2 linked regions of the Rhodopseudomonas boonkerdii genome follow. The main gene of each other region encodes a partner of the protein of the gene in region 2 in a complex. Links are inferred from orthologs where the notes say so. Each region holds a gene or a part of one and is shown on either strand. Other genes may lie near its edges.

Region 1 (12,435 bases), 4.3 Mb from region 2 along the record:
CGGCTTGCTTACGAGGTGCCGCCGCGGGTGCTGATCTGCGGCTCGCTCTATCTGGCGGGCCATGTTCTTGCGGAAAACGGCACGCTGCCGACATAACCTCCGCCCGTCATCCTAAGGAGCCGCGTAGCGGCGTCTCCCAGCGAATGGCGTAGCCATTCGCAAGGGATGGCCGAAGAGCGCCGGGCCAAGCCATCTCATGGTTCGAGACGGCGCTGCGCGCCTCCTCACCATGAGGGGCGGTGTGTCGCGCTCCGTCTGGGCGACCAGCAGCGCCAAACGACGGACTGCATTTCCAGTCAGACTCTCAGGATAAGGGGGCGGAGTTTTGTACTTTGTGAAAACGGCACGCTACCTGCATAAAAACACATCGATATCAGTCATCTCTGATTGATTCCTGCTTGATTCTGGGGAGGTTCGATGCGCTTCGCTGCTATTGCCGACGTTCACGGCAATCATTTTGCCCTTGAGGCTGTTGTCGCCGATATCCGTGCGCAAGGCATCGCCGACATCGTCAATCTTGGCGACATGGCCAGCGGTGCGCTCGATGCGCGCCGTGCGGTCGAGGTCATGATGGGCCTCAATGCCGCCAATGTCCGCGGCAATCATGATCGTTACATCACCGACTACAAGCTTGATGACATGTGGCCGTCCGATCGGCTGGCACACAGCCAGCTCGAACCGGCGCAGATGGAATGGCTGCGTGCGCTACCCTTCAGCGCGATCTATCGCGATGAGGTCTATCTCTGTCACGCGTCGCCGGATGACGACAACGCTTACTGGACGGAAGCGGTGACGCCTGAAGGCGTGGTCCATATGGCTTCGATCGAATCCATCGAGGAGAAGGCCAAGGGCATCACGCAATCGCTCATCCTGTGCGCGCACACCCATATCGCCCGCTCGGTGCGGCTCCGCGATGGCCGCATGATCGTCAATCCCGGCAGCGTCGGCGGCCCCGGCTATCGCGATGTCGCGCCTTATCCGCACACGCTCGAAGTCGGCACGCCCGATGCGTGCTACGCAATTCTGGATTCCACCTCAGGACGCTGGGACGTGACATTCCGTCAGGTGCCCTATGACCACGAAGCGATGGCTGCACTGGCGCGGCAGAACGGGCGGCCCGAATGGGCGAGCGCGCTGGCAACAGGATGGATCAGATAACTCTGCCCCTCATGGTGAGGAGCGCGCCCTTGCGCGCGTCTCGAACCATGAGTTGACCGAACTCCGTCACCATCCTTCGAGACGCGGCCTGCGGCCGCTCCTCAGGATGAGGGGGAGCAGCAAACAAAAACGGCCGGCGAGATACTCACCGGCCGTCCTTCAAACTCACATCGTCCGCAGCTTATACCGCCGACGAAATCCACTGCTGCAGTTTCGCCTTCGGCGCAGCGCCGACCTGACGGGAGGCCATTTCGCCGCCCTTGAAGATCATCAGCGTCGGGATCGACATCACGCCGTATTTCGAGGCGGTCTTCGGGTTCTCGTCCACATTCAGCTTCACGATGGTGACTTTCTCGCCCATCGCGGCCGAAATCTCGTCGAGGGCCGGGGCGATCATGCGGCAGGGGCCGCACCATTCGGCCCAGAAATCGACGACCACCGGGCCCGGCGCGCCGAGCACCGCGGTTTCGAAATCGGCGTCTGAAACCTTGCCAACACCCATGATCTTGTCCTCGTTCTCGTCAATGAAGGCGCCTCGGGAATCGTGCGCCAGAAATGATGCATCCAACCTATGAATGCCCCCTTGCCGGGTCAAGGCATGGTCACGCAGCGATGATGGCGGCCAGCTCCGCGTCCAGCGCGGCGCTGGAAATCTCCATCATCTCAATGGTTTCCGTCCAGAGCAGGGCGGCGCGCACGGGCCGGTCGGGATACAGTTTCGCCAGCACCCCGCGATACAGGGCGAGCTGCCGGATATAGGCTTTTGGCGCGGCCACGAGCTTGCGGGGCGGATTGTGGTTGGTCTTGTAATCGACGATTCGCACTTCTGTGGATTTCGCCACCAGCCGATCAATCTGCCCCGACACGAGAAAGGTCGAGCCGTCGAGGCGCTTGAGGCGGCCGGCCACCGCGACCTCCGCCCGGCTGCCCGGTGCGAACAGCGCAGCGAGACCTGGCTCGGCCAGCAACGTGAGCACCTGCCGGGCCAGGGTGCCGCGCTCGATTTCGGTCCAGTTGCTGGCGTTACGGGCGAGAAACGCCATCGCCGTGTCCTGTCGCTTGTCCGCGGCGATGTCGGGCAGCGATTGCAGCAGCCGATGCACCAGATTGCCGCGCTGCCGGGCCATCTTCCGTTGCCGTTCCGTGTCGTCGCCGCGCGGTGCGAAGCGGTCGTCATCCTCCGCGTCCGAAGGCCGCAGCAGGCTTTCGCGCCGCGGCTGATCGCCGGCCGTTCCGCGTAGCCAAGCCGGCTGTTCGATCGGCGCAGCCGCCGTTACGGTCGCCGCGGTGCTCCGCGCCGGCGCGGTGTCGCCCGGCTTGGTATAGCGCTTCACCACGCCGTCCGGCGCGCGCACCTCTTGCAGATGCAGGCCGGATGTTTCCAGTCCCTTCTGGATCAGGTCATACCAGGAATGCTCGCGCACGGCGTTGCGGTTGCCCGGCATGCAGCCGCCGACAATCAGCCGGTCTGCCGCACGCGTCATTGCCACATAGAGCAGCCGCCGATATTCGTCCTCGGTGTCCTTGATCATCGCGGCGCGGGCCGTCGCGACCGCTTCCGGATCATCGCTCTTCTTGCCGGCCCAAACCACGACGCCGGCCGCGCCTGGCGCGGCATTGCCTGTCGGTAGCTGGATCAGGTTCATCCGCTGCGAGTCAGATGGGGACGAGGTCGTGTCCACCATGAACACAACCGGTGCTTCCAGACCTTTCGCACCATGCACGGTCATCACCCGCACCTCGTCGCGCGTGATCTCCATGTCGCGTTTCACTTCAGTATCCGCCGCGCGCAGCCAGGTGACGAACCCTTGCAGTGACGCTGGCGCCTTGCGCTCGTAACCGAGCGCAAGTTCGAGGAATTCGTCGAGCGCATCATTGGCCTCATGGCCGAGCCGCCGCAGGATGCGCGCCCGCCCCCCATCGCCGCCGAGCAGCCACGCATAGAAGGCGAACGGCGTCTCGCTGGCGAAGTGTCGTTCGCAGGCGATCAATCGTGCCAGCGCGCCATTCAGCTTGGCATCGCCGGCCGCCTTTTCGCCGAGCGAGGCGCGCAGCGACAGTCCATTCCGGTCCCACGCGATCTTGAACAGGTCGTCGTCGTCGAGTCCGAACAGCGGGCTTTTCAGCGCCGTGGCGAGCGCGAGGTCGTCCTGTGGCAGCAGCAGCGCATCGGCGAGGTTCATCAGATCGATGATGGCAATGTGCTCGGTCAGTTTCAGCCGGTCGGCGCCGGCCACGGGAATATCGGCATGTTTCAGCGCCTGGATGATCGCATCGAACGCCGCACCGCGCCGCCGCACCAGGATCAGGATGTCGCCATAAGACAGCCGGCGCCGCTTGCCGAGCGGTCCTGTCTCTGTTCTTGCCGCGAGCAGCGCCTTGATCTCCGCCTGAACGCGCCGCGCCAGCTTCACCTCAGGGCTGGTCTCGGAACGCTTGTCGAACGGCGCGTCCCAGCCCTCGATGCTCGGTCGCTCGTCGGGCTGTTCCAGTTCCCACAGGTCGATCAGGCTCGGTCCGGCATCCTCCAGCGATTCATGGCCGGGCGGCGCGCTGTCATTGTGAATGCTGCGATAGATCGCTTCATCGCGAAACACGTGATCGACCGACTGCAGGATCGCTGCGCCGGTACGAAACGAATAGGTGAAGGCGACCGGATCGAATCTCAGTCCGGCATTGGTGAAGCGTGTCTGCAGCGCGCGCCGGCGTTCGTCGAACTCGCGCGGTGCCGCGCCCTGGAACGAGAAGATCGACTGCTTCTCGTCGCCGACGGCGAAGATCGTCCGCTTGACGCCGTCGCGCGCGCCTTCGCCGGAGGTGAATTCCGCGATCAGATGCGTGAGAATATCCCATTGCCGCGGGCTCGTATCCTGTGCCTCGTCGATCAGCACGTGATCGACACCGCGATCGAGCTTGTAATGTACCCAGCCTGCGGCGCCGCTATCGAGCAGCGCCAGCGTCCGGTCGATCAGGTCGTCATAATCGAGCAGCCCGCGTTCGATCTTCTCGCGGCGATAATTTTCCGCCACCTGGCTTGCGATCGCCAGCAGAGCCTCCGTGCGTTCGCGCGTGGCGACGCCGCGGCGGCGGTCCAGCAGCGGGATGATGCGCTCGCCCTCGCGCTGCAGAGTGGCCAGCACATCGGGGCGGTCATCCGAAATCTTCTTGGTCGCCAGCGATTTTCGCAGGCTCTGCTCCTTGGTCAGGAACAGTTCGAGATACTTTTCGACCTGCTCGGTGCCGAAGAGAACGAGCGCGTCGCGCAGCCGCGTTGCCTGATCGCCATCGGTCTTGCTGCCGGTCGCAAGAATGTCGGCGGTGGCGATCCAGTCCCTGCGCGGCAAATGCGGGCCATCGACGATCTCAAGCTCGATCGCCTCGCGTGTATCGGTCGCGGACACGCCGAGCGTCGCGCAAAGCTGCGCCATCGCGATCTCGGTCGAGCCGGCATGAGCGATCCACGCCAGAAACTTATCGCGGCTCAGGCTCGCTTCGCGCACGACTTCGCGGAAGGTGACATCGGCGGCCGAAGTCATAGCGACAGTCAACGCCCTGCCTTCGGCGCTATCGGGCGCAGCTGCGGCTTGCAGCAGCACCTTGAGCGACGCGCGCTCCATCATCTCGTTCTGGTCGCGATCGTCGAGCACGCTGAAGCGGGCCGGCACGTTCGACTCGAACGGAAATTGCTGCAGCAGCCGTGTGCAGAGGGCGTGGATGGTCTGCACCTTGAGTCCGCCCGGCGTCTCCAGCGCGCTTGCGAACAGTTCGCGGGCTCGTGCGCGCATCCGCGCATTCGGCGTGGCTACGCCCGCATTGCGAATTTCTGTATCGAGCGCGGCGTCATCCAGCGTGACCCAATGCCCGAGCCGCGAAAATACGCGTTCCGCCATATTCGCTGCGGCGGCCTTGGTGAAGGTCACGCACAGAATTTTCTCCGGCGGCACGCCGTCGAGCAGCAGACGGATCACGCGGTTGACCAGCACATAGGTTTTGCCAGAGCCGGCATTGGCCGAAACGAATACCGAGGATGACGGGTCCGAAGCCAGCTTCTGCCTTGCCGTCGCGGCGTCGGGAATGTTGCGTGGGCCGCTCATGCCTCGGCTCCCCCGGAGGTGCCGCCATTGGCGGACCACTCCTTGATGCGAGCGAGATCGTCATAGGTGCCGTAGCGGTTCGACCACATGGACAGCGCGAGGGATGTGTAGCCCTGCGTTTCGTCCTCGAATTTTCGAATGAGGCCTTCGAGACGTGCGCGCGCCTCGATCGCGGCATCGTCGGGATGCTGCGGCTCGTCCTTGCGCTCGATACGCAGCTCGATGGGACGTTCCTCACCTGGTGGGTTGTTGCCGCTGAGGCGAACATAAGTGAGTTCGCTCACCGAGCTGCCTGCGGCAATGCCCGGGAAGCCGCCTTCGCGCAGGATCGCGGCTTCCAGCGTGAGCTGCGGCGACAGCCCCATCCTCACCTGTTTGCCCGTTGGCGGATTGCCGGTTTTGTAGTCGAGCAGCGCGAAGGTGCGGTCCGTGCGATGCTCGATACGGTCGGCGCGCGCTGTCAGCGTAAAGATCCGGCCTTGATCGAGCGGAATCCTGATTTCGCCTCCCACTTCCGCATCGATGCTGGCAACATTGATACGCCGTTCGATCTCCCAGTTCGCAAACCAGGATGCGATGCGCAGGAACCGCGGCCACCACAGCGCTTGCGCCTCCGGGCGGTTCATCAGTGGAGCGAAATGCGCTTTGCCGATGTTGCGAAGCGCCGCAGCAGGGTCGGGCGGCAGCGCCTTGCTGAACTCCAGCGTGAAATCGCCGATCGCATTGTGGATCGCCGAGCCGCGATCGGCGGCGGACAGCGGCATGTCCACGGGATCGAGCGGCGCGAGACCGAGAATGTATTTCGCATAGATCGAATAGGGATCGCGCAGCCAGTCCTCGATGGCAGTGACCGAGAGGCGCAGCGGCCGCGCGATCAGTGGCGGCTTCGGCTCCGGCTGCGTGATCGGCGTGACCTTGTCGGGCTGGTCCAGCGTTTCAGCATAGCGCACATAGGTCTCGCCGGCCTTGACCGCGGCTGCCCAGCGGTCCTCGCCCGCCACCGCTTCCAGGCGATGCAGGAACCGCGAGGCGACCGCCGGCGCACCGCCGACCTTTGCGGCATGGCTGAGGATCACTTCGTCATGGCCGAGCAACTGCACGAAGTCGTGGGCGGTGAGGCCGATGCGGCGCTCCGGCAGGTCGAGGCCGAGCTGGTTACGCATCGGCCGGCTCAGCCACGGGTCGATTCGTGGCGACGGCGGCCAGACACCCTCGACAAGGCCGCCGAGAATGACGCGATCGGATTGTGTGAGACGTGCCTCGAGCTGACCAAAGATGCGGAGCTTGGCATCGGCGACCTCCGGCCGTCGCACGATGCGATCGCCGAAGGCGGTCTGAAACACTTCCGGGTAGTCGCGCAGTTGCAGCGTAAGCCCGGAGAGGCGCAGCCGGTCCGCGCCGCCATCCTCCGGCGTCTCCATGACGCAGAGATCTTCGAACGCGTTCGCTAGCGCATTGCCACCTGTCCGGCCGGCCAGCGCAATGGCGCCGCCTTTGTCGTCGCGCGACAATCGCTCGATCGCCTCGCGGTGTCGCCTTGCGACCTCGGCGAAATCGATGGGGCGGGTCGGATGGATGCTCTCCAGCGGCGCCAGCGCCGTCTGCAGTTCCGCGATCAGATCTTCGGTACGGTCGAGCCTCTCGCCAGCGAGCTTCGCCCTCGGCTCTGCCGCGTGCAACATCGAGGCCTCACGGCGATGCAGCTTGCCGAGTTCGTCGCGGAAACGCGCGAAATCCTGTTTGAGTCCCGCAGTGCCCGGCGCCGGTCGCGTGCCGCGCAGCAATGCCAGCTCCAGCGTTTCGATAGCGTCCTTCCAGCCGTATGCCTGCTTGCCGAGCCGAAACAACGGATGTTTCAGCAGCGCGAGCAGCGTTGCCGGCTCGAACTGTTCGGCCGCAGCCTCGGCAACGAGTCGCGTGAAAATGCCTGCAGATGTTTCGGTCAGCGAATCGCCGCCGGAATCGTCGAACAACAGGTTCCAGCGTCCCAATGCCGCCATCACGCGCCGCGCCAGCGCGCGATCCGGCGTCACCAGCGCGGCGGATTTGTTCTGCTCATGGGCCTCGCGCATCGCGATCGCTATGCTGAGCGCTTCCATTTCCGGATTGGCGGCGGCAATGACAGAGAGTTTCGTCATGCCCGCAGCGATCTTCTGCTGAACGACGGGCTCGGCAAGGCGCTGATGCCATTGCGCCGTCGCATTGGACGGCCGCATCGCCTCCGAAGCCAGCAATTCGCGCCCATGTGGCGAAGGCGTGCCGAGGACGGTCACATCGCTGCGCTTGATATCGAAACGTTCCAGCAGCGCATGCAGCGCATATTGCGGATGGTTCGATGCAGAGGATTCGACGAAGCCCAGCACGTCCCTGCTGCCGCCGATCAGCTGCCACGAGGCCTCGTCCAGATCGGTGTCGAGGCCCGGTAGCACCACGGCGCCGTGCGGAAGCTGCGCCACTGCGTGCAAAAACTTCGCCGTGGTCGGCATCGAGCCGGTGGAGCCTGCGGCGATAATCGGCCCGCCTTTGTGCGCCTTCAGCCGCGCCGCTTCTGCATCGATCAGGAGGTCGCGCCGCACCGCCGGCTCGATGGCGTCGTGCGCCGTCATGATGTTCGGCCACACCTCCCTGGCGATGGAAAGGAATTGCAGCGTCAGTTGCCAGTAGCGGTCGAGCGCATCGGGCACGAGGCCGTCGAGCGCGCTCCACTTGACCTGGCGTGTCGCCATGTCATCCATCAGCCGCCCCAGATCGTCGGCCAGCGCGAGTGTAGAGGCGGGGCCGCCCACCACCAGCGGTGCCTGTGCGGGATCGCCGGGCGCGAGCCGCTTGGCCCAGGCGCCGATCAGTTGCGCCAGCAGCAGGCGGCGCTGCAGGCCATCGAGCGCGCGTGGCATGTCGGGGAGGTCCAGCGTCTCGGGCGCCGCCGCGTGCGCGAAAACGAGTTCTTCTTCATCCACATCGCCGAGCGGTACGATGCGTGGCAACAGCACGGCATCGCCGCCAAGCACGTCGAGAAACGCTTCCTGCGCCATGCGTCCCGCGCGCCGCGTCGGCAGGTACAGCGTGACGGTGGCGAGCTTTTCGCGATCATCGCGCGCCGAGAAGCCATCGATCAGCGTGCCATCCACCAGCGCCGCGACCAGCGTGCGCAGAAACGGCGCGGAAGGTGGAATGGTGAAAACGCGCATGATCGGCCCGATTCGGAGAACCGGTGCATCATGGCATGGGCGGCGCCGCTAAGGGAGTCGCGTGCTCCGAACCTCATGGTGAGGAGCGCGCCCTTTGCGCGCGTCTCGAACCATAAGCTGGCCGGTTCGGAGCGTAGCAACCATCCTTCGAGACGCCGCTACGCGACTCCTCAGGATGAGGGTGGAACTCAGGGCTGCTCGCTAAGCCACGCTTGCCAGGAACGCATCTTCCGCGGCGCGCACCGCGTCCGGCGTGCCGACATGCATCCACACACCGTCCAAACGCAGGCCGTAAAGACGCTCGGCTTCATTGGCGCGGTCGAACAGCTTTGTCAGCGCAAACTCACCGGAGGGCGCATCGGCAAAAATCGCAGGCGAAAGAATCGCGACGCCGGCATAGACGAACGGCACCACCTGATTCTCTTTCCGGCGGCGCAGCGTGCCATCGGCACGCATCTCGTAATCGCCCTTGCCGCTATAGCCGATGCTGTTCGCGGTCGGTGCCATCAGCAGCAGGATATCCATCTTCGCCGGATCGAAATTCTCTGCGAGGCGCACGAGATTGGAGCGCGCGCCGTCGATCCACAGGGTGTCGGCATTGAGATGATAGAACGGCGCGTCGCCCAGCAGCGGCAGCGCCTTCTTGACGCCGCCACCGGTGCCGAGCACCTGGTCGCGTTCGTCGGAGATGATGATCTTCGGCGCGGTGCGCGACTTGACGTGATCGATAATCTGATCCGGCAGGTAATGTACATTGACCACGGCCTCGCCAATATCGGCGGCAGCGAGCTTGTCGAGCACGTGATCGAGCAGCGGCTGGCCGGCGACGGCAACGAGTGGTTTCGGCATGGTCTCGGTGAGCGGGCGCATGCGCAGCCCGAGGCCGGCAGCGAGAACCATGGCTTTGGTGGGCTTCACGGACATGACGATGCGTCTTTGGGTTCGACTCGGATGACGATTGGAGTGTAGCACGCCGTGCGGTATCGCGCATAAATTGATCGAGCAATAAGCGGACGATGTGACGACGATGCGACACCGTAACGCGCGTCAACAGCGCTTAGGCGTTCGCTGCTTCGCTCTCCTGCGGTCTGGAATTTTTCTTCTTCTTGTCGCCGGGTTTGAGGAAATTCACGCCGATCTGGTCGCCATTCACCCAGCCGAGTTCGCAGCGTCGATAAGCCAGGCCGGTGGATGACAGCAGCAGGAAGAATTCTTTCAGGTTAAGTCCTTCGACCGAGCTTCCGACGGTCAGCTTCGCACCGGTTTCGGATACGTCTTCGAGAACGCAGGCGCGGCGCCAAGTGCCGTCGATGCCCATCATCTGCGCGGGAAAGCCGCGCTCGAATACGACCCGATGATCCGTTCGTCGTTCCGTCGTCATGCTGACCGATCCTTACGCAACACCGCATGCCCATCACGCGAGGCATGGCCGATCCAGACGACAAGAGTAAGGCGATCGTGGCTAAGATTGCGTTAAGGATTGGGGGATGGGTGCACGTGACTGTTGCCGCCCGGCTTCTGCGATTAGACTGCACAGACGTCGTTTACTGGATCTCCGCTTTTGCGGGGATCGCATGCGGGGCAGACGGATCGTGCTATCCCCCCGGCGCCGGTACATACCGCTCATACCATGCGCGAAATTCAGCCAGCCGCGGATGCGCCAGCGAACGGGTGAGATAGGTCCAGATGCGCGGCTGGTGTTTCAGATAGTGTGGCTTGCCGTCGCGGCGGTTCAAACGTGCGAACGTTCCCAGCAGCCGTGTGTTCCGCTGCGCGGACATGATCGCATAGAGCTCCGCAAAGCCGGCGGCGTCGAAATCCGGCGCCGCTGTGCGCCGTGCCTTGATGTAGCGCGACAGCAGGGCGAGCTCGGTGGCCTCGGGCACGTCGATGCGCGCATCCTGTAGCAGCGAGACGACATCATAGGCCGGCGGACCCAGCACCGTATCCTGGAAGTCGATGACACCGATCCGGTTGATCCCGTCGCGCTCCGGCAGCCAGATCATGTTCGGCGAATGGAAGTCGCGCAGCACCCAGGTGCGCACCGTGACTTCGATCGAGGTGAGAAGATCGCGCCAGAGCGCGATGAACTCCGCCTGCAGTACCTCACTCGGCGCTGCACCGCGATCCGGCAGATACCATTCCGGCATCAGACCCACTTCGATCAGCAGCGCTTCAGTGTCGAAGACTGGGATCGCATAATCTCGATGCGGCAACAGCGGCAGCGTGTCCGGTAACGTCTTGCTGTGCAGCATGGCAAGCATGTCCGTCGCCGCCTGATAGCGCTCGACCATTGGCGCGGGAGGCGATCCCGCGATCACGCCTTCCGTACCGAAGTCCTCGGTGATCAGAAAGCCTGTATCGAGGTCGGCATGATGGATGACGGGTGCGGAGATGCCTTGCGCGCGCAACCCATTGGCGATGGCGACAAACGGCTTCACGTCTTCGGCCAGATGCACCGCGGCACTATACGACTTGCCGGCATAGATGGGCGCGCCGTCCGGCCGCTTCGGCGCATTCATCAGGATGAAAACGCCGTCATCCCTGATCAGCCGCGCATAGGAGCGTGTCGACGCGTCGCCCGCCATGCGTCTGCGGTTGGCCTCGAGATAGCCCGCCTGTTCGAGAAATTCCCGCAGCGCCTGCAGCCGCTGCACGATCGTTGCGGCCTTGCCATAACCGGTAATCTCTGCGGCGCGCGCCAGCGAGCCGAGCGCCGGGCGATGCGTCAATGCAATGTCGATGCGGTCGGCGGGCAGATCGCCCGCGGCGCGCTCCGGCCATTCGATCAGCGCGACGGTGCCGTCGGGCAACGGGGAGAGGCCGATCTCCTCCATCTCGGCGGGATCGGTAATGCGATAGAGATCCGCATGCACCAGCGGGAACGATGGCAGGTCGTAGCTCTGCGCCAGCGTGAAGGTCGGGCTCGGCACTTCCAGTTCGTCGTCGTCCGCGAGATAGCGGATCATCGCCCGTGCCGCAGAGGTCTTGCCGGCGCCAAGATCGCCGGACAGCGTGATCACATCGCCGGCGCCGATCAGCAGCGCGAGATCGGCCATCAATGCTGCTGTGGCCACTTCATTGGGCAATGCGAGCGAAAAGGTAAAAGGCGTGCTCATTCGGCCGCGTTGCGGTGCGCGGACTGGTCGAGTGGGAAGTCGCAGCTCACCGTGGTGCCGCGTCCCACCACGGAGTCGATCCGTACCTTGCCGCCATGCAGTTCGACGAAGGAACGCACCAGCGAAAGGCCGAGGCCGGCGCCGCGATGGCGCGATCCGTTGGCGTGGCTCTCGAACCAGTCGAACACCTTGTCCTGCTTGTCCGGGGGGATGCCGGGGCCGCGGTCGGTCACCGAGAAGGTGATCATGTGTTCGCTGCGGGCAGCCTTCAGGGTTACCGCAGAATCATGTGGTGCGAAGCCGACCGCATTGGCGAGCAGATTGTACAGCACCTGCACCACGCGGCTCTCGTCGCCGATGAAGCTGCCGATATCGGCACCGACATCCACCTGCAGCGCGATGCGGTCGCGCGCGAGGCGGTCCTGCACGCCTTCGGCCGCGGCATCGATGGTCTTGCGGATGTCGATCGGGCCGAGATTGAGCGACATGGCGCCGGCGTCGATGGTGGCGAGATCGAGAATGTTATTGATGATCGCCAGAAGCGCCGAGGTAGAGGTGGTGATGTAGTCGAGATATTCGGCCTGCTTGGCCAGCAGCGGGCCGGTCGAGGAATCGCTGAGCAGGTGTGCGAAGCCGATGATGGTGGTGAGCGGCGAGCGCAGCTCGTAGGAGACGTGGTGGACGAAATCCACCTTCATCTGGTCGGCTGCCTCCAGCGCCTCGTTGCGCTCGCGCAGAGCACGTTCGACATTCTCGGCATCGGAAATATCCTGGAATGTGAGCATAGTGGCGCCGTCGGGAAGCGGCATGCACATGCAGGCCAGCACGCTGCCGTCCTTGCGTTCCATCTTCAGCGGCACCGGCGCGCGATTGTCG
Region 2 (17,045 bases):
ATTATGGCATCAAGCGCAATATCCTGCGCCTGCTCGCCGGCGAAGGATGTAAGGTGACGGTCGTTCCCGCCACCACCTCGGCTGACGAGATCCTGGCGATGAAGCCGGATGGCGTTTTCCTGTCCAATGGCCCGGGCGATCCTGCCGAAACCGGTAAATATGCCGTGCCGGTCATCAAGCAGGTGATCGACTCCGGACTGCCGACCTTCGGCATCTGCCTCGGTCACCAGATGCTCGGCCTTGCGGTCGGCGCCAGGACCAAAAAGATGCATCAGGGCCACCACGGTGCAAACCACCCCGTCAAGGACGAGACCACCGGCAAGGTCGAAATCACCTCGATGAATCATGGCTTCGCGGTAGATGAGACGACACTGCCCAAGGGCGCCAAACAGACCCACATCTCGCTGTTCGATGGCTCCAATTGCGGCATCGAACTCGAAGGCAAGCCGGTGTTCTCAGTGCAGTACCACCCGGAAGCATCGCCCGGCCCTCGAGATTCGCACTATTTGTTCAAGCGGTTCGCGGATCTGATGCGGGCGCAGAAGGCGTCGTAAGACGCCGAACCTTCCGCGGTCATTGCGAGCGCAGCGAGGCAATCCAGCTTTGCTGCGCTTTTTGTTTCTGCGCTTCTGTATCGCAGCGCCCCTCCCACGATAGATACAGATCGACGAAAAGCCGTTGGCGAAGGTGTCGCGTTTTTTGTATGATACCCATCATCGTAAACCAGGGAACGCCATGATCGACCAGCCCTCCTCCTTCGGCGTCGTCTCCCCTGCCGTGCTCGCCTCGATGTCCGGCCTCGATTTCGTGCGAAAAATGTTCGCAGGCGACCTGCCGCAGCCGCCGATCATGGAGAACGTCGGGCCGTTCGACTCGAGCGCCGAACATGGCCGTGTGGTGTTTCACAGCGTTCCCGGCATTCGGCACTACAATCCGATCGGCTCGGTGCATGGTGGCTACGCTGCGATCCTGCTGGACTCCGCGATGGGCCTTGCGGTGCATTCGACGCTGCCGCCCGGCTCCGGCTATACCACGCTGGAATTCAAGATCAGCTTCATCCGCGGCATGAGTGAAACCACAGGCACCATCCGCACCGAAGGCAAAGTGCTTAATGTCGGCCGCCGCGCCGGCACGGCGGAAGCAAGGATCACGGATAACAAAGGACGTCTGCTCGCGCACGCGACGACAACCTGTCTGGTGTTCGAGCTTCCAAAGAGCTGACAATAAGAAGCCCCCTCCTTCCGGAGAGGGCTATCGGTAGCGTTTTGATCGACGACAATTATCTCTCGTTGGCGCCTTCCTGGCGGCTGGCCTCGAACAAGAACCAGGTGCGGCGCTCGGTGTCGTCGATGTAGTTTTCCAGAAGACTGGCGCTGGCGACGTCGTTGGCGTCGTCGCAGACCTTATGCGCCTTGCGCAACGCGGCGGCCATCTTCTTGTTGTCTTCCATCAGCTCGTGCAGCATCTCGATGGGCGGCACGTAGTCTTCGTTGTTATCCTTGATGGTCTGCACCTTGGCGATCTCGCCGATCGAGTGCAGCGTGCGACCGCCGATCTTGCGCACGCGCTCTGCGAGCGGATCGGTGGTCGCGAAGATCTGGTCCGCGTGATCGTCGAGCAGCAGATGGTAGTCACGGAAATGGCGGCCCGAAATGTGCCAATGGAAATTCTTCGTCTTCAGATAAAGCGCGAAGGCGTCGGCCAGGAGACCATTGAGCGCTTTTGTGACTTTCTCCACGCCATCCGCGGCAAGGTCTGTCGGGGTGTTGAGATCGGCGGCGATTTTCGATTTGGTGCTCACGTGCGATACCTTCCTATGAACGCGGTCACTGTGGCCAGGCGGGATTGATCGCGCGGAACTGTCTGCGACCAACGGTCCGCCGTGTTGAATGCCCGTGTCTTCGATGACTCCAAAACGTCGAAGTGGCTTGTCGGGTAAAAGGCGTTTCCAAGTTGCCTGGAACGCTTTAGACGGTTTCAACGCAGGACAAGTGTAAGGGTTCCCCTGGAGGGAACAAGGACAAGGCGCGCCGCTGCATGGAAGATTGGATCGATTATTACGATTCCACCCACACGATTTACGCCAGCAAACACCACCGTGACGTCCATTTCGAACTGATCGCCCGCGACATCGCCGGTTACATCCTGTCCAAGGACGCCACCGTCCTCGACTATGCCTGCGGGGAAGCATTGTCGGCCGGCAAGATCGCCGAATCCTGCGCAGAACTCATCCTGGCCGAACCGGCACCGAAGGTGCGTAGCCGGGTGGCAGCGCGCTTTGCGACCAATCCGAAGATCATCGTGCATTCGCTCGACGAGCTCCGCGATCTGCCCGCCGGCTCGATCGATCTCGCCGTCATGAATTCGGTCGCCCAGTATATGACCCAGCACCAGCTGGAAGAGGCCCTCACCATGGTGAAGCGCTTGCTCAAGGCGGACGGCCAACTTGTGGTCGGCGATGTCTTGCCGCCGGAGCTAGGGATGATGACCGACGTACTGGCGCTGCTGCGGCTCGCCACCAAACACGGCTTCCTCTGGGACGCGCTCCTCAGTCTGGTCAAAACCGCCCTGTCCGACTACCGTCAGTTAAGGGCAACGCTCGGTCTGCAGCACTACAGCGCGGCGGACATGATTGCCAAACTTGAGGCAGCAGGATACCGAGCGACGCGCGCCAAGATCAATATCGGCCACAATCAGGCCCGGATGACGTTTGTCGCGCATCGGATCGGTTGATTAGGATCTGAAACGTTAAGGTTAAGAAAACCTTTGTAAAACTGCTGGTAGATCAGCCGTCTGTGATCGATCACAGTGAGAGTGGCCCGGTGGCGGAAATGTCTACGCGGGGGCGAGTGCATCGCTTCATATCCTGGTTCAAGTCCAGGCTGGGCCTCCATCTCTTCGCCGCCTCCGGCGGCTTCGGCTCGGCGAGCTATCATCGGCCCGGGCTTCTCCACAGGCGGGCTCGCCACGCCGTATCGTGGAGCGCGAAGGCGGGTTCAAAAGCCTTCCCTGCCCCGTTATAGTGGTCTAAAGACAGCCGCGCGCGAAGACTGACCAGCTCCTTAAGGGATCAAGGCCCAGTCAGGCGCCCGGGCCGAGGGACGCGCGACTGCGCGCCCTTTTTTTGTGCCGATTTGTCACCACCGCGAGACGTAATGCCAAAACGTACCGACATATCCACCATCCTGATCATCGGCGCCGGTCCCATTGTGATCGGCCAAGCCTGCGAGTTCGATTACTCCGGCACGCAAGCTGTCAAGGCTTTGAAGGAAGAGGGCTATCGCGTCGTTCTCGTGAATTCCAATCCGGCTACGATCATGACCGATCCGGATCTCGCGGACGCGACTTATATCGAGCCAATCACGCCCGAGATTGTCGCCAAGATCATCGAGAAGGAGCGCCATGTCATTCCGGGCGGCTTCGCGCTGTTGCCGACCATGGGCGGCCAGACGGCGCTAAACTGCGCCCTCTCGCTGCGCAAGCAGGGCACACTGGATAAATTTGACGTCGAGATGATCGGCGCCACTGCGGAAGCCATCGACAAGGCGGAAGACCGCCAGCTGTTCCGCGAGGCCATGACCAAGATCGGACTGGAGACACCGAAGTCCCGCCTGGCCAATGCGTCGGACCTCAAGAAGCAGTATCGCGACCAGTATCTTGCCGAAAAGGCAAAGCTCTCCGGCGAAGCCCTTGCCGAGCATGAGCGCCAGTGGGATCTCCACGAAGCTGACCGCCGCAAGCGCTATCAGGAGCATGCCCTCGGTCAGGCGTTGATGGCACTGTCCGAGATCGGCCTGCCGGCGATTATCCGCCCGTCCTTCACCATGGGCGGCACCGGCGGCGGTATTGCCTATAACCGTGAAGAGTTTTTGGACATCATCGAGCGCGGTCTCGATGCGTCTCCGACCAACGAAGTGCTGATCGAAGAGTCTGTGCTCGGCTGGAAAGAGTACGAGATGGAAGTCGTCCGCGATAAAAAGGACAACTGCATCATCATCTGCTCGATCGAGAACCTCGATCCGATGGGCGTCCATACCGGCGACTCCATTACCGTCGCACCGGCGCTGACGCTGACCGACAAGGAATATCAGATCATGCGCGACGCCTCGCTGGCGGTGCTGCGCGAGATCGGCGTCGAGACCGGCGGCTCCAACGTGCAGTTCGGCGTCAATCCTGCCGACGGCCGCATTGTCGTGATCGAAATGAATCCGCGCGTATCGCGCTCGTCGGCACTGGCCTCGAAGGCCACCGGCTTCCCGATCGCCAAGGTCGCAGCGAAACTCGCAATCGGCTACACCCTTGATGAAATCGCCAACGACATCACCGGCGGCGCAACCCCGGCTTCGTTCGAGCCGACCATCGACTATGTCGTCACTAAGATTCCGCGTTTCGCCTTCGAAAAGTTCCCGGGCGCCTCGCGTACGCTGACCACCTCGATGAAGTCGGTTGGCGAAGTGATGGCCATCGGCCGTACCTTCCAGGAATCCCTGCAAAAGGCGCTGCGCGGTCTCGAGACCGGCCTTACCGGCCTCGACGAGATCGAGATCGAGGATCTTGGCCGGGGCGACGACAAGAACGCCATCCGCGCCGCCCTGGGCACGCCAACGCCGGATCGCATTCTGCAGGTCGGTCAAGCCATGCGCCTCGGCTGGACCGATGAAGAAATCTTCAACTCCTGCAAGATCGATCCGTGGTTCCTCGCTCAGATGCGTGGCATCGTGGAAGCGGAAGCCAAGGTGAAGGCTCACGGCCTGCCAACCCACGCCTTCGGCATGCGTTCGCTGAAGGCCATGGGCTTCTCCGATGCCCGCCTCGCGGTGCTCGCCGGCAAGACCGACGCGGAAGTGAAGGCGCTGCGCCGCTCACTCAATGTGCGTCCGGTGTTCAAGCGCATCGACACCTGCGCCGCGGAATTCGCCTCGCCGACCGCTTACATGTACTCGACCTATGAGTCGTCTTTCGCCGGCAATTTCGCCGATGAGAGCCAGCCGTCGGATCGTAACAAGGTCATCATCCTTGGCGGCGGTCCGAACCGGATCGGCCAGGGCATCGAGTTCGATTATTGTTGCTGCCATGCCTGTTTCGCGCTGGCGGATGCCGGCTATGAGACGATCATGGTCAACTGCAATCCGGAGACCGTGTCGACCGACTACGACACCGCGGATCGCCTCTATTTCGAACCGCTGACCGCCGAAGACGTGCTCGAAATCATCGATACCGAGCGGCAAAATGGCAAACTGCATGGCGTGATCGTGCAGTTCGGCGGCCAGACTCCGCTGAAGCTCGCGCGCGCGCTGGAAGCCGCCGATGTACCGATCCTCGGCACCTCGCCGGAGGCCATCGACCTCGCCGAAGACCGCGACCGATTCAAGCGCATCCTCGATAAGCTGAAACTCAAACAGCCGAAGAATGGCATCGCCTATTCGGTCGAGCAGGCACGTCTCGTCGCTGCCGATCTCGGCCTGCCGCTCGTTGTGCGCCCCTCTTACGTTCTCGGCGGCCGCGCGATGCAGATCATCCGCGAGGAAAGCCAGCTCGGCGACTATCTGCTCGGTACCCTCCCCGAGCTGGTGCCCGCCGACGTCAAGGCGCGCTATCCGAACGACAAGACCGGTCAGATCAACACAGTGCTCGGCACCAATCCGCTGCTTTTCGACCGCTATCTCTCCGACGCCATCGAAGTTGACGTGGACTGCCTCTCGGACGGCAAGGACACATTCGTCGTCGGCATCATGGAGCATATCGAAGAGGCCGGCATTCACTCCGGCGACTCCGCCTGCTCGCTGCCGCCGCATTCGCTCGATGAAGCAATGATCGCAGAGCTCGAACGTCAGACCCGCGAACTCGCGCTGGGTCTGGACGTGATCGGTCTGATGAACGTGCAATTCGCGGTCAAAGACGGCGACATCTATGTGCTCGAAGTCAATCCACGTGCCTCTCGCACTGTGCCCTTCGTCGCCAAGGTGATGGGCATGCCCGTCGCCAAGATCGCCGCACGCATCATGGCCGGCGAGAAGCTCGCCGACTTCAAATTGACGAAGCGCAAGCTACAGCATGTCGGGGTGAAGGAATCGGTCTTCCCGTTCGCGCGCTTCCCCGGCGTCGACACGGTGCTCGGTCCGGAGATGCGCTCCACCGGCGAAGTGATGGGCATCGACTCATCGTTCGAGATCGCTTTCGCCAAGAGCCAGCTCGGCGGCGGCACCCGCGTGCCGCGCAAGGGCACGGTGTTCGTCTCCGTGCGTGAGGACGACAAGACGCGCATTCTCGATGCGGTGAAGCTGCTCGCATCGAGCGGTTTCAAGGTCGTCGCCACGTCAGGCACCCAGCGCTTTCTGGTCGACAACGGCGTTGCCGCCGAAAAGATCAACAAGGTGCTGGAGGGTCGCCCGCATATCGTGGATGCCATCACCAATGGCGAGATACAGTTGGTGCTCAACACCACCGACGGTCCGCAGGCGCTGGCCGACAGCCGCTCGCTGCGGCGGGCTGCCCTCTTGCATAAAGTACCATATTACACCACACTTTCAGGGGCCGTGGCGGCTGCCCAGGGGGTCCGTGCCAATATGGGCGGCGACCTTGAGGTCCGCACATTGCAGAGTTACTTTTCCGAAGCCTGACCTCGAACCGGCGCGGCAATCCGGATTGAGGTCGGTCAGGAACAGGTCATGACGGGAACCAGCCGGTCATGAGCCGGTTCTGTTTTGGCGCCTGAATCCTGCATCTGCGCCGGCTGCAACGACAGCCCCGCATATCCCCTGCAGGCCGATTTCACGGACTGAAGAGTTTCGCCGCACGCGCAAGCGTGCGGCATGACGTTAAAGGACGAAGAGAATGGTTGAGAAGGTCCCGATGACCGCTAACGGTTTCGCTGCCCTCGAAGTCGAGCTGAAGGAGCGCCAGACGGTGCACCGTCCGCGCATCATCGAGCAGATCGCCGAAGCGCGCTCTCATGGCGACCTCTCCGAAAACGCCGAATATCACGCGGCGAAGGAAGAGCAGTCGCATAACGAAGGCCGCATCAGCGAGATCGAAGACAAGCTCGCACGCGCCGACATCATCGACATCAGCAAGCTCAGCGGCGACACCATCAAGTTCGGCGCTACCGTCACACTGATCGATGAGGACACCGAGAAGAAGACGGTGTGGCAGATCGTCGGCGAGCCGGAAGCCGATGCCAAGAATGGACGCATCTCGATCACGTCGCCTCTGGCGCGCGCACTGATCGGCAAGAGCAAGGGCACCTCCGTCGAGGTAATCGCCCCAGGCGGATCGAAGGCCTATGAGATTGCCAAGGTGGAGTGGCGCTAACCCAGCCCGTCCGCAACTTGCAGGACATCAAAATTCAGGCCGCGCTTACAGCGCGGCTTTTTTGTTGCCACCGCGCACGTTTGGCGCCGGCGCCAATTGCGCAATCCCGGTGCCGTAACAACGGCCACAACGCACATCCAGAAGATGCAGTTCGGCCGCGAAACACCAGCCGGCAGGGAGCCTCACCGGATAGGCACAGGCTGCAATCATCGGGCTTCACGATGCCAGCAAGGTTGGAAAATTCTTAAGATCACGGCGGTTTTCACACGAGAGTGACCAGTACTTTGTCTGGAGGCGATGCTAGAACTGATCCGTCATTCACAGGGGGACATATGACATGGACCAAGCCTTCGCTAAATTTCAGCCACTCGCATTGAGCCTGTTGCGCTTCATCACCGGCCTCGTGCTGCTGCAATATGGCATCGCCAAGATCTTCAAATTTCCGGTCGTACCTTACTTCGCCAACATCCCGCCATTGATCACGGTGGCCGGTGCGATCGAACTCATCGGCGGCGCATTGCTGCTGCTCGGCCTGTTCACACGCCCGGTCGCCTTCATTCTCTCGGGCCAGATGGCTTGCGCCTACTTCATCGGCCATATGTTCAAGGGCGCTGATCCGGTGTTCCTGCCGCTGCTGAATGGCGGCACGCTGGCTATCGCGCTGTGCTTCACCTGCCTCTATATCGCGACCGCCGGCGGCGGTCCGATCAGCGCCGATGCGGCGATCAAGAAGAGCTGAGGATAATCTTGTAGGGCGGATTAGCCGAAGGCGTAATCCGCCGGCCGAGCCCGTGTGGCGAAGGTCGGCGGATTACGCTTCGCTCATCCGCCCTACGGCTCCGAGCTACTCCGCGTCCTTCAATTCCAACGGCACGGCTGCAGCATATTTCGAATTGTGCAGCACCAGCGATGTCCTGACATTGCGCACATGAGGCGCTGCCGTCAGCTGGCTGACAAAGACCTGAAACGTCGCCATGTCGGGCGCCACGCATTTCAGGATGAAATCGATCTCGCCGGACAGCATCCAGCATTCGCGCACCAGCGGCTCCTTGCGGACGAAATCCTCAAACGCCTTGAGATCGGCATCGGCTTGGCTGGAGAGATGCACCGAGGCGAATACCGTGACATCGAAGCCCAGCTTCCGCGGATCGAGCAACCCCCGATAGCCCTGGATATAGCCGGCCTCCTCGAGCGCGCGGACCCGCCGCAAGCAGGGCGGCGGCGAGATGCCGACCCTTTTCGCCAGTTCCACATTGGTGATTCGGCCGTCGGCCTGAATCTCGGCGAGGATTTTGAGATCGATCTCGTCTAGGCTTTTCGACACGCCGGGTCCCGCTGGTATTCGGAGCAATCAGTCGCGACTTGTTTAGCGCAGACGCCACAACTGGCGCAATTTTATTGCGCGTGCATTGCAGAAATTAAGCCTTCGCGGGGGAAAAATAGACGCCGCGAATTGCAATTCTTGCATAGCTCACCAGATATTCTAGAATTCCTTTCAACGACTTCGCGCCGCTGCGATCGGATCGCCGGCACATTTCGCACCAAGCGCTGACTTTATTGCCCTGCGGAAGGGGACTCGACCATGGCTGCCGCCATTCATGCCAAAGTCGTCATCATCGGCTCCGGTCCCGCCGGCTACACGGCTGCTATTTACGCTGCGCGCGCCATGCTCGAGCCGATCCTGATCCAGGGTATCCAACCCGGCGGCCAGCTCACCATCACAACCGATGTCGAGAACTACCCGGGCTTTGCGGATGTGGTTCAGGGTCCGTGGCTCATGGAGCAGATGGAGAAGCAGGCGCACCATGTCGGCACCAAGATTGTCACTGATCTCGTCACTCACCTGGATCTCTCGCAACGCCCGTTTCGCCTGACCTGCGATTCCGGCGACAGCTATATCGCTGAGACCGTGATCCTCGCCACCGGCGCTCAGGCGCGCTGGCTCGGCCTTCCCTCGGAAGACGCCTTCCAGGGCGGGGGTGTCTCGGCCTGCGCGACCTGTGACGGCTTCTTTTATCGTGGCAAGGAAGTGGTCGTGGTGGGCGGCGGCAACACCGCCGTGGAAGAAGCGCTGTTCCTGACCAATTTCGCCTCGCAAGTCACCATCGTGCATCGCCGTGACCATTTCCGTGCTGAGCGCATCCTGCAGGAGCGCCTGTTCAAGCATCCTAAGATCAAGGTGGTGTGGGACAGTGCGATCGACGAGATCTGCGGCACCCAGGGTCCGGCCAAGGTGACGCATGTACGTCTGAAGAACGTCAAGACCGGCGTCACCACGGAACTACCTGCCGACGGCGTTTTCATCGCCATCGGCCATGCACCGGCGACCGAGCTGGTGAAGGGTCAACTCAAGCTGAAGCCCTCCGGCTATGTCGAGGTCGCCGCCAATTCCACCGCGACCTCGGTGCCTGGCGTGTTCGCTGCCGGCGATGTCGCCGACGAAACCTATCGCCAAGCCGTCACTGCGGCCGGCATGGGCTGCATGGCGGCGCTGGAAGCCGAGCGTTTCCTCGCTGCACATGCCCACGACCGCGCAGCAGCCGAGTAATTCACAACTGTGCCACGAACCCGCAACGGATCTACGGATATGGATTGGGATAAGCTGAAGGTGTTTCACGCGGCGGCGGAAGCGGGAAGCTTCACGCATGCAGGGGAGCAGCTTGGGCTGTCTCAGTCGGCGGTATCGCGCCAAGTCTCCGCGCTGGAGCAGGAACTAGCGGTCTCGCTGTTCCACCGCCATGCGCGCGGCCTGATCCTGACCGAGCAGGGCGACCTGCTGTTCCGCACCGCCCATGACGTGTTCATGCAGTTGCAGGCGGCCCGCGCCAAGCTCACCGACAGCCGCGAGCGCCCCAGCGGCGACCTCAAGGTCACCACGACCCCAGGGGTCGGCATCAACTGGTTGATTCCTCGTCTGGGCGAATTCACCGCGCTCTATCCTGAAATCCGCATCTCGCTGATCGTCACCGACGAGGAACTCGATCTCTCCATGCGCGAGGCCGATGTCGCGATCCGCACCCGCAAGCCGACCCAGCCCGACCTTATCCAGCGCAAGCTGTTCGCTATGGGGTTCCACGCTTATTGTTCGCCGGAATACATCAAGCATTTCGGTACACCGCGTACCCTCGATGAACTGGATGGACATCGCATCATCATGCTGAGCGATGCGCAGGTGTCTCCGCACCTGCAGAACCGAAGCTGGCTGATCGATGCCGGTCGCAACGGTAACGGGCCGCGCGAGGCCTATTTCAAGGTGAACAATATCCTGGGCCTGATGCGCGCCTGCCAGCAGGGTCTCGGCATCGCAGCGTTGCCGGACTATTTGGTCGAAGAGAACGACCGCTTGGTTCAACTCTTCAGCGAGTCGGATTCGATTCAACTCGACACGTATTTTGTCTATCCGGAAGAGTTGAAAACCGTGGCGCGCGTGCAGGTATTCCGCGACTTCATCGTCAGCAAGGCACAGCGCTGGCCGTCGTAACCCGCTAAATATAGCGCCCGCTTTTTATCAGGGCAGGCATGCCCACGCTGCTGGCATGTCTGACATGACAAGTCATGCGTTGCTGTAGGACGGCTGTGGAGATCATACTCATCAAACGCTGAGGCTCGTGCCGCGCATTTGTCCCCCTCCTCCAGTGGTGCGGGTCTCAGTTATCCCTCTTGGAAGGTGATTGTGTCGGCCTCTCGAAGGCCAATACCTCGAAGCCGGGCTCGAAAGAGACCGGCTTTTTTTTGCTCCGGGCCGATCGATGGCAGGACGGCGTTGAACTTAACGCTACGTCCTGCCTTCATTGCGATCAATCCAGCCTGATCTTCGCCAGTCGCAGCGCGTTCCCGATCACGCTGACCGACGATAGCGCCATTGCAGCGGCGGCGACCATTGGCGACAACAGGAGGCCGAAAACCGGATACAGCAGACCCGCTGCAACCGGCACACCCGCCACATTGTAGATGAAGGCAAATGCGAGGTTCTGCCGGATATTGCTCATCACGGCTTTCGATAGTTCCCGCGCACGCACGAGCCCCATCAGGTCGCCCGCCAGCAATGTCACACCCGCGCTCTCGATTGCGACGTCGGTTCCCGTGCCCATGGCAATGCCGACATCAGCTGCAGCCAGTGCAGGCGCGTCGTTGACGCCATCGCCGACCATCGCAATCCGCAAGCCTTCGTCGCGCAAACGCGTGACAACATCACTCTTGCGTTCCGGCAACACGCCCGCCTCGACCTCGTCGATCTTCAACGTCTTTGCAACGGCTTTCGCCGTTGTCGCATTGTCGCCGGTGAGCATGACGACGCGCAGTCCGTCAGCCCGCAGTTTTTCAAGCGCGCCCTGCGCCGACGGTTTCACTGGATCGGCAATCGCCATGACACCCGCAACGCGGTCATCGACAGCCACGAAGATGGCGGTCGCACCATTCTGCCGCGCCTGCTCGGCAACATCATCGCATGGCGTGGTATCCACCTTCAATTCGCTCATCAGCATGGCATTGCCCAGCGCGACGCGCTTGCCATCGACGACACCCCACGCGCCCTTACCCGATGGCGAAGCGAAGTCGCTGGCATCGCTCAGCAACACATTGCGTTGCTTTGCTTCGTCAACGATAGCCTGCGCCAGCGGATGCTCGCTGGAACGTTCGATGCTTGCAGCAAGCTGCAGAAGGTCACTTTCGCTGAACCCGTCCGCAGGCGTGATGCCGACCAGCTTCGGCTTGCCTTCCGTGAGCGTCCCTGTCTTGTCGATGACGATGGTGTCGATGCGTTCCAGCCGCTCCAAAGCCTGGGCGTCACGCACAAGAATGCCGGCATGGGCGCCGCGGCCGACGCCAACCATGATGGACATTGGCGTTGCGAGACCGAGCGCGCATGGGCACGCGATGATCAGAACGGTAACGGCCGCAACCAATGCAAACGCCAGCCGTGGCTCCGGCCCCAGGGTTGCCCAGGCAATGAATGCGATCACGGCCACCACGAGTACGGCCGGCACGAACCAACCGGCAACTCGATCTGCGAGACGCTGAATCGGCGCGCGCGAGCGTTGCGCCTTGGCAACCATATCGACGATCCGCGAGAGCATCGTATCGCGACCGATCTTGTCTGCCTGCAGCACCAGCCCGCCGCTTTGATTGACGGTGCCACCGATCACACGGGCGCCTTCGACCTTGCTCACCGGCATGGACTCGCCGGTGACCATGGATTCATCGACGGAGGAATGCCCCTCAGTCACGACGCCATCGACCGGAATTTTCTCGCCCGGCCGCACGCGCAGCAGGTCGCCGATGGCAATCGCATCGATCGCGATGTCTTCGTCACCATCCTTGCCGATGCGTCGCGCGGTCTTCGGGGCAAGCCCGAGCAGCGCGCGGATCGCACCCGAGGTCTGGTTGCGCGCACGCAATTCGAGCACCTGCCCCAACAGCACCAGCACCGTGATGACCGCAGCCGCTTCGAAATACACGGCCACCGCACCGTGATGATCGCGGAATGCAGCGGGAAAGACGCCGGGCGTCAAAGTCGCGACGACGCTGTACACCCAGGCCACGCCGGTGCCCATGGCAATCAGCGTGAACATGTTGAGATTGCGCGTCACCACCGAGCGCCAGCCGCGCTCAAAAAAAGGAGCGCCCGCCCACAGCACCACTGGCGTCGCCAGAACGAGCGAGATCCAGTTCGACGTTGTCTGCGATACCAGATGCATCAGACCGAGATGCGCGCCCATTTCCAGCACGAAGACTGGCAATGTCAGCGCCAGCGCGATCCAAAAGCGCCGCGTCATGTCGACAAGCTCAGGATCCGGCTTGTCGTCGAGCGAGATTTGCTCCGGTTCAAGCGCCATGCCGCAGATCGGACAACTGCCAGGTCCCTCCTGGCGGACCTCGGGGTGCATCGGACAAGTATAGATGGTGCCGGCCGGCACAGGCGGGGCAGGCTCTTTCGGCTTCAGGAAGCTCTCTGGATCGGCTTTGAAGCGTTCGCGGCAGCGCGCGCTGCAGAAGAAGTATTCCTGGTCCCGATAGGTCAGGCGATGCTTGGCCGTCGCCGGATCGACACTCATGCCACAGACCGGATCGATCGCTTTGGCCGGCCCGGCCTCATTGTGATGGTGGCCGTGCGAACAGCATCCGCCGTGCTTGTGGCCGGCGTGCGCGTCGTGCCCTGTATGCGTGTGAGTTGTCCCTGACACCGTAACCTCGCCTCTCCAGACATATACCCTACGGGGGTATATGGACCTGTCGCGCGGGCAAATCAAGGCCACCCGTCAAACCGCCTAAGCAGATCGCAATTACGAACGCCGCGACGGCGAAAAACGAACTGGCCGACGGGATGCATCGGCTACTGTGTCGGACAGGCCACCTGTCGACGACGCGAAATCGCAGAGCTGGACGAGAAGAGTGAACCGGGCCGATCAAATGACCGCGGACACCTGTGCGTCGCGACTTTATCAGCACGGTTGACGGGAGGTTACCCGTTTCACTCTTTTTGGTTGCTGATTGAATAAAACACGCGCAAGAGGACAAGCCTTCGGCGTCAAAAACACATCGCTTTACCGCTGGACGGCAACACGCCCCTGGGCGCTCCGATCGGCGAGCCGATAGGTATTTACGTGTCTTTACATACTTACATCTAGCGTCCCGCGCAGTTTCAGTGCTTCCATCTGCGGTACGCATTTCATGCTCACTATTTATAACTGCATCGCCAATGCCCACGATCTTCGTCTCGTCGGGCTTGCGGCCGTCATCTGCGCGATCGCATCGGTCACTGCCGTCACCCTGCTGCGCCACGCGCGAAATGCGGAAGGCGGCATGAGCTATCTCTGGCTCGGCGTATCCGCGATCTCGACCGGATTCGGCATCTGGGCCACGCATTTCGTCGCCATGCTGGCGTTCACCCCCGGCATCCCGAGCGGCTACAATATTGTGCTCACAGCGGTCTCGCTGGTCGCGGCGATCCTGCTCACCGGTACAGGTCTCGCCATCGCGCTCATCCCCAATGTCCGCATCGCTCCTGCCGTTGGCGGCAGCGTCGTTGCCGGCGGCATCGCTGCGATGCATTACACGGGCATGGCCGCCTTCGAAGTGCAGGCCACCATGCATTGGGATGTCGCGCTGGTGATTTCGTCGATCGTCGTCGGCGGTGCGCTCGGCGCTCTCGCGCTGCCGGTCGCCCTGCATAGCGACGGGGCATCGTGGCGCATCGGGGGTGCGCTGTTGCTGACGCTGGCCATCTGCAGCCATCATTTCACTGCAATGAGCGCCGTCACCATCATTCCCGACTCGAGCATAGCGATCTCACCGCTGTCGGTCCCCGCCCCCTGGCTCGCGCTCGGCGTAGCTCTGATCAGTTTCGCCATCATCGGGCTTGCCGTGGGCGGAATCGCGCTCGACATCCGCGACCGCCGCCGCACCGATCTCGAAGCCGATCGCATGCTCGGCCTTGCCAATGCGGCGATCGAAGGTTTGATCGTGTGCGATGGCGACACCATCGTCACGGTCAACAACAGCTTTGCCGCGCTGGCCTGCGCTTCGACGGAAAGTTTTGCCGGCAAGCGTCTCGATGCCTGCTTCCCCGATGACCTGCCGCGCGCAGGCCTGATCTCGCGACCCGATCAACCCGTCGAAGCGAGTCTTCGTGCAGGCCGCGGCCTCCCCGTGCCGGTCGAACTCATCCAGCGGCAGATCGATTTCGCCGGCCGACCGCATCAGGTGATTGCTGTGCGCGATCTCCGTGCACGCAAGGAAGCCGAGCAACATATTCGTTTCCTTGCCCATCACGACGCGCTCACGGGCCTGTCCAATCGCAGCTACTTCAACGATCGCGTCGATGCCGAAATCGCAAACATGCAGCCTGGGCGGAAGCACGCGATACTCTGCCTCGACCTCGACCGTTTCAAGGAAGTCAACGATCTGTTCGGTCATGCGGCCGGCGACAATGTCCTGCAGACTGTCGCAGCGCATGTCGGTAGCCTGCTTGACGACGGCCAGGTGATGGCCCGCCTCGGCGGCGATGAGTTCGCGATCCTGATGCCCAACATCCGGCACAACGCTGCCGCAGAGAAAATGGCGCAGCGGGTGCTCGAAATACTGCGCGAGCGCGACGATGCTTCCGAACTCGGCAGCGTCTCCAGCAGCATCGGCATTGCACTTTATCCTGACGACGCCGACGACCGCGAGTCCGTGCTGGCGCATGCTGACACCGCGCTGTACCGCGCCAAGTCCGACGGCCGCGCCACCTATCGCTTCTACGAGACCGGCATGGGCGATGCTGTGCGTGACCGCCGCATGCTGGAGCACGACCTGCGCGGCGCCGTCGCTGGCGATCAGATGAGCCTCGTCTATCAACCTCAGGAAGGCATGCAGCGCGGCGCGGTGATCGGCTTCGAGGCGCTGCTGCGATGGACCCATCCAACCCGCGGCATGGTATCGCCCGCGATCTTTATTCCGATCGCGGAAGAAACCGGCTCCATTCTCGAAATCGGCGAATGGGTCATGCGCACCGCATGTACGGAAGCCGCGAGATGGAAGCGGCCACTGACCATCGCAGTGAACGTATCGGCCGTGCAAATCTATCACGACAATTTCGTGCCGATGGTCCACCAGATCCTGTTGGAGACGGGTCTTGTGCCATCGCGCCTTGAGCTCGAAATTACAGAAACCGCGCTGATCCGCGATCTCAACCGCGCGCTCTCTGCGCTGCGCCGGATCAAGGCGCTCGGCGTGCGCATCGCCATGGACGACTTTGGAACCGGTTATTCGTCGCTGTCGAACCTGCGCGCCTTTCCGTTCGACAAGATCAAGATCGACGGCTCGTTCATCAAATCGGTTAACAATAACGGTCAGGCGGCGACCATCGTCCGCGCCGTGGTCGGTCTTGGCCGGGGATTGGGGCTGCCGGTGCTGGCGGAAGGTGTCGAGACCGAAGCCGAACTCAAGTTCCTCAACGAGGAGAAATGCGACGAGGTACAGGGCTATCTGCTCGGGAAGCCGGCGAGCATCGATCATTTCGCCCATGTGACCGAAGGCCTGCCGCAGCAGTCACCGATCTCAGTCGACGCCCAGGTCGCCTGATTCCGTCACAAACAAAAAAACGCGCGAGGATATCGCGCGTTTTTTTTTCGAAATTGGAGGAAGCGGAAACGATCAGGCCGCCTGCTTGTGCATCGCTCCGGATGCCGATGCCTGACCGCGAATGGCTTTGATCGAACGCTCGATCGCCGACCACAGCTTGCTGATCTCGCTGGCCGCGCGACCATCCGCCGAATATTCGCGGGCGCCTTCGCCCTGACCGAGTGCGAGCAGCAGATCCGCACGGTTGGTGATCTGCCCGGACCAGACCGGCGCCTTGAATTTGGCGAGGGCTTCGCGGGCGAGCGACACGATACGGCTTTCCGATTCATCGCGACGCGCCGGGGCGCCGTTGATGACCACCGCATAAGGTTTGCGTGCCGAACGGCAGGACTGAATCGTCGCCTGCACGGCATCGACGTCAAACACGCCGGGACGCGCGGGGATGATCACCATGGTTGCATTCTTGATGGCGTCATCGACGACAGCCGACGTATTCGGCGGTGTGTCGATAAACACCCATTCGACACCATCGCGCTTTGCGGCTGCGATGATTTCGGAGACGCTGCGGTTCGCCACCTTCAACGGCGGTTCATTCGTTCCGCGGAGCTTGTGCCAGAGAGTGAGCGATCCCTGCGGATCGGCGTCGATGAGCAAACATGATCTCGTCGGCT

The links.
Region 1: the proteins of trxB (region 2) and trxA are in contact, whole or in part, in a crystal structure (PDB 1F6M), measured with the Escherichia coli proteins. The link is inferred for Rhodopseudomonas boonkerdii from one-to-one orthologs.

The regions. Positions count from the first base shown.
Region 1 is NZ_CP036537.1:394,098-406,532, forward strand. Bases 1-2,956 are described here. They hold trxA (thioredoxin), read right to left. Parts: upstream 1,661-2,956; coding sequence 1,340-1,660; downstream 1-1,339. Other genes in these bases: E0H22_RS01855 (bifunctional folylpolyglutamate synthase/dihydrofolate synthase), read left to right, coding at 1-96; E0H22_RS01860 (metallophosphoesterase family protein), read left to right, coding at 418-1,158; addA (double-strand break repair helicase AddA), read right to left, coding at 1,761-2,956. Also shown: more of addA, read right to left, coding at 2,957-5,252; double-strand break repair protein AddB, read right to left, coding at 5,249-8,440; E0H22_RS01880 (nucleotidyltransferase family protein), read right to left, coding at 8,642-9,364; E0H22_RS01885 (PilZ domain-containing protein), read right to left, coding at 9,498-9,821; tRNA (adenosine(37)-N6)-threonylcarbamoyltransferase complex ATPase subunit type 1 TsaE, read right to left, coding at 10,036-11,559; E0H22_RS01895 (sensor histidine kinase), read right to left, coding at 11,556-12,435. UniProt on the Escherichia coli protein: Participates in various redox reactions through the reversible oxidation of its active center dithiol to a disulfide and catalyzes dithiol-disulfide exchange reactions.
Region 2 is NZ_CP036537.1:4,726,581-4,743,625, forward strand. The notes cover bases 8,116-10,876. They hold trxB (thioredoxin-disulfide reductase), read left to right. Parts: upstream 8,116-8,893; coding sequence 8,894-9,859; downstream 9,860-10,876. Other genes in these bases: E0H22_RS21735 (Lrp/AsnC family transcriptional regulator), read right to left, coding at 8,156-8,635; E0H22_RS21745 (LysR family transcriptional regulator), read left to right, coding at 9,899-10,792. Outside these bases: carA (glutamine-hydrolyzing carbamoyl-phosphate synthase small subunit), read left to right, coding at 1-554; E0H22_RS21700 (PaaI family thioesterase), read left to right, coding at 736-1,221; E0H22_RS21705 (Dps family protein), read right to left, coding at 1,280-1,801; E0H22_RS21710 (class I SAM-dependent methyltransferase), read left to right, coding at 2,038-2,733; carB (carbamoyl-phosphate synthase large subunit), read left to right, coding at 3,156-6,620; transcription elongation factor GreA, read left to right, coding at 6,835-7,311; E0H22_RS21730 (DoxX family protein), read left to right, coding at 7,649-8,050; E0H22_RS21750 (heavy metal translocating P-type ATPase), read right to left, coding at 11,109-13,364; E0H22_RS21755 (bifunctional diguanylate cyclase/phosphodiesterase), read left to right, coding at 13,981-16,374; E0H22_RS21760 (ParA family protein), read right to left, coding at 16,447-17,045.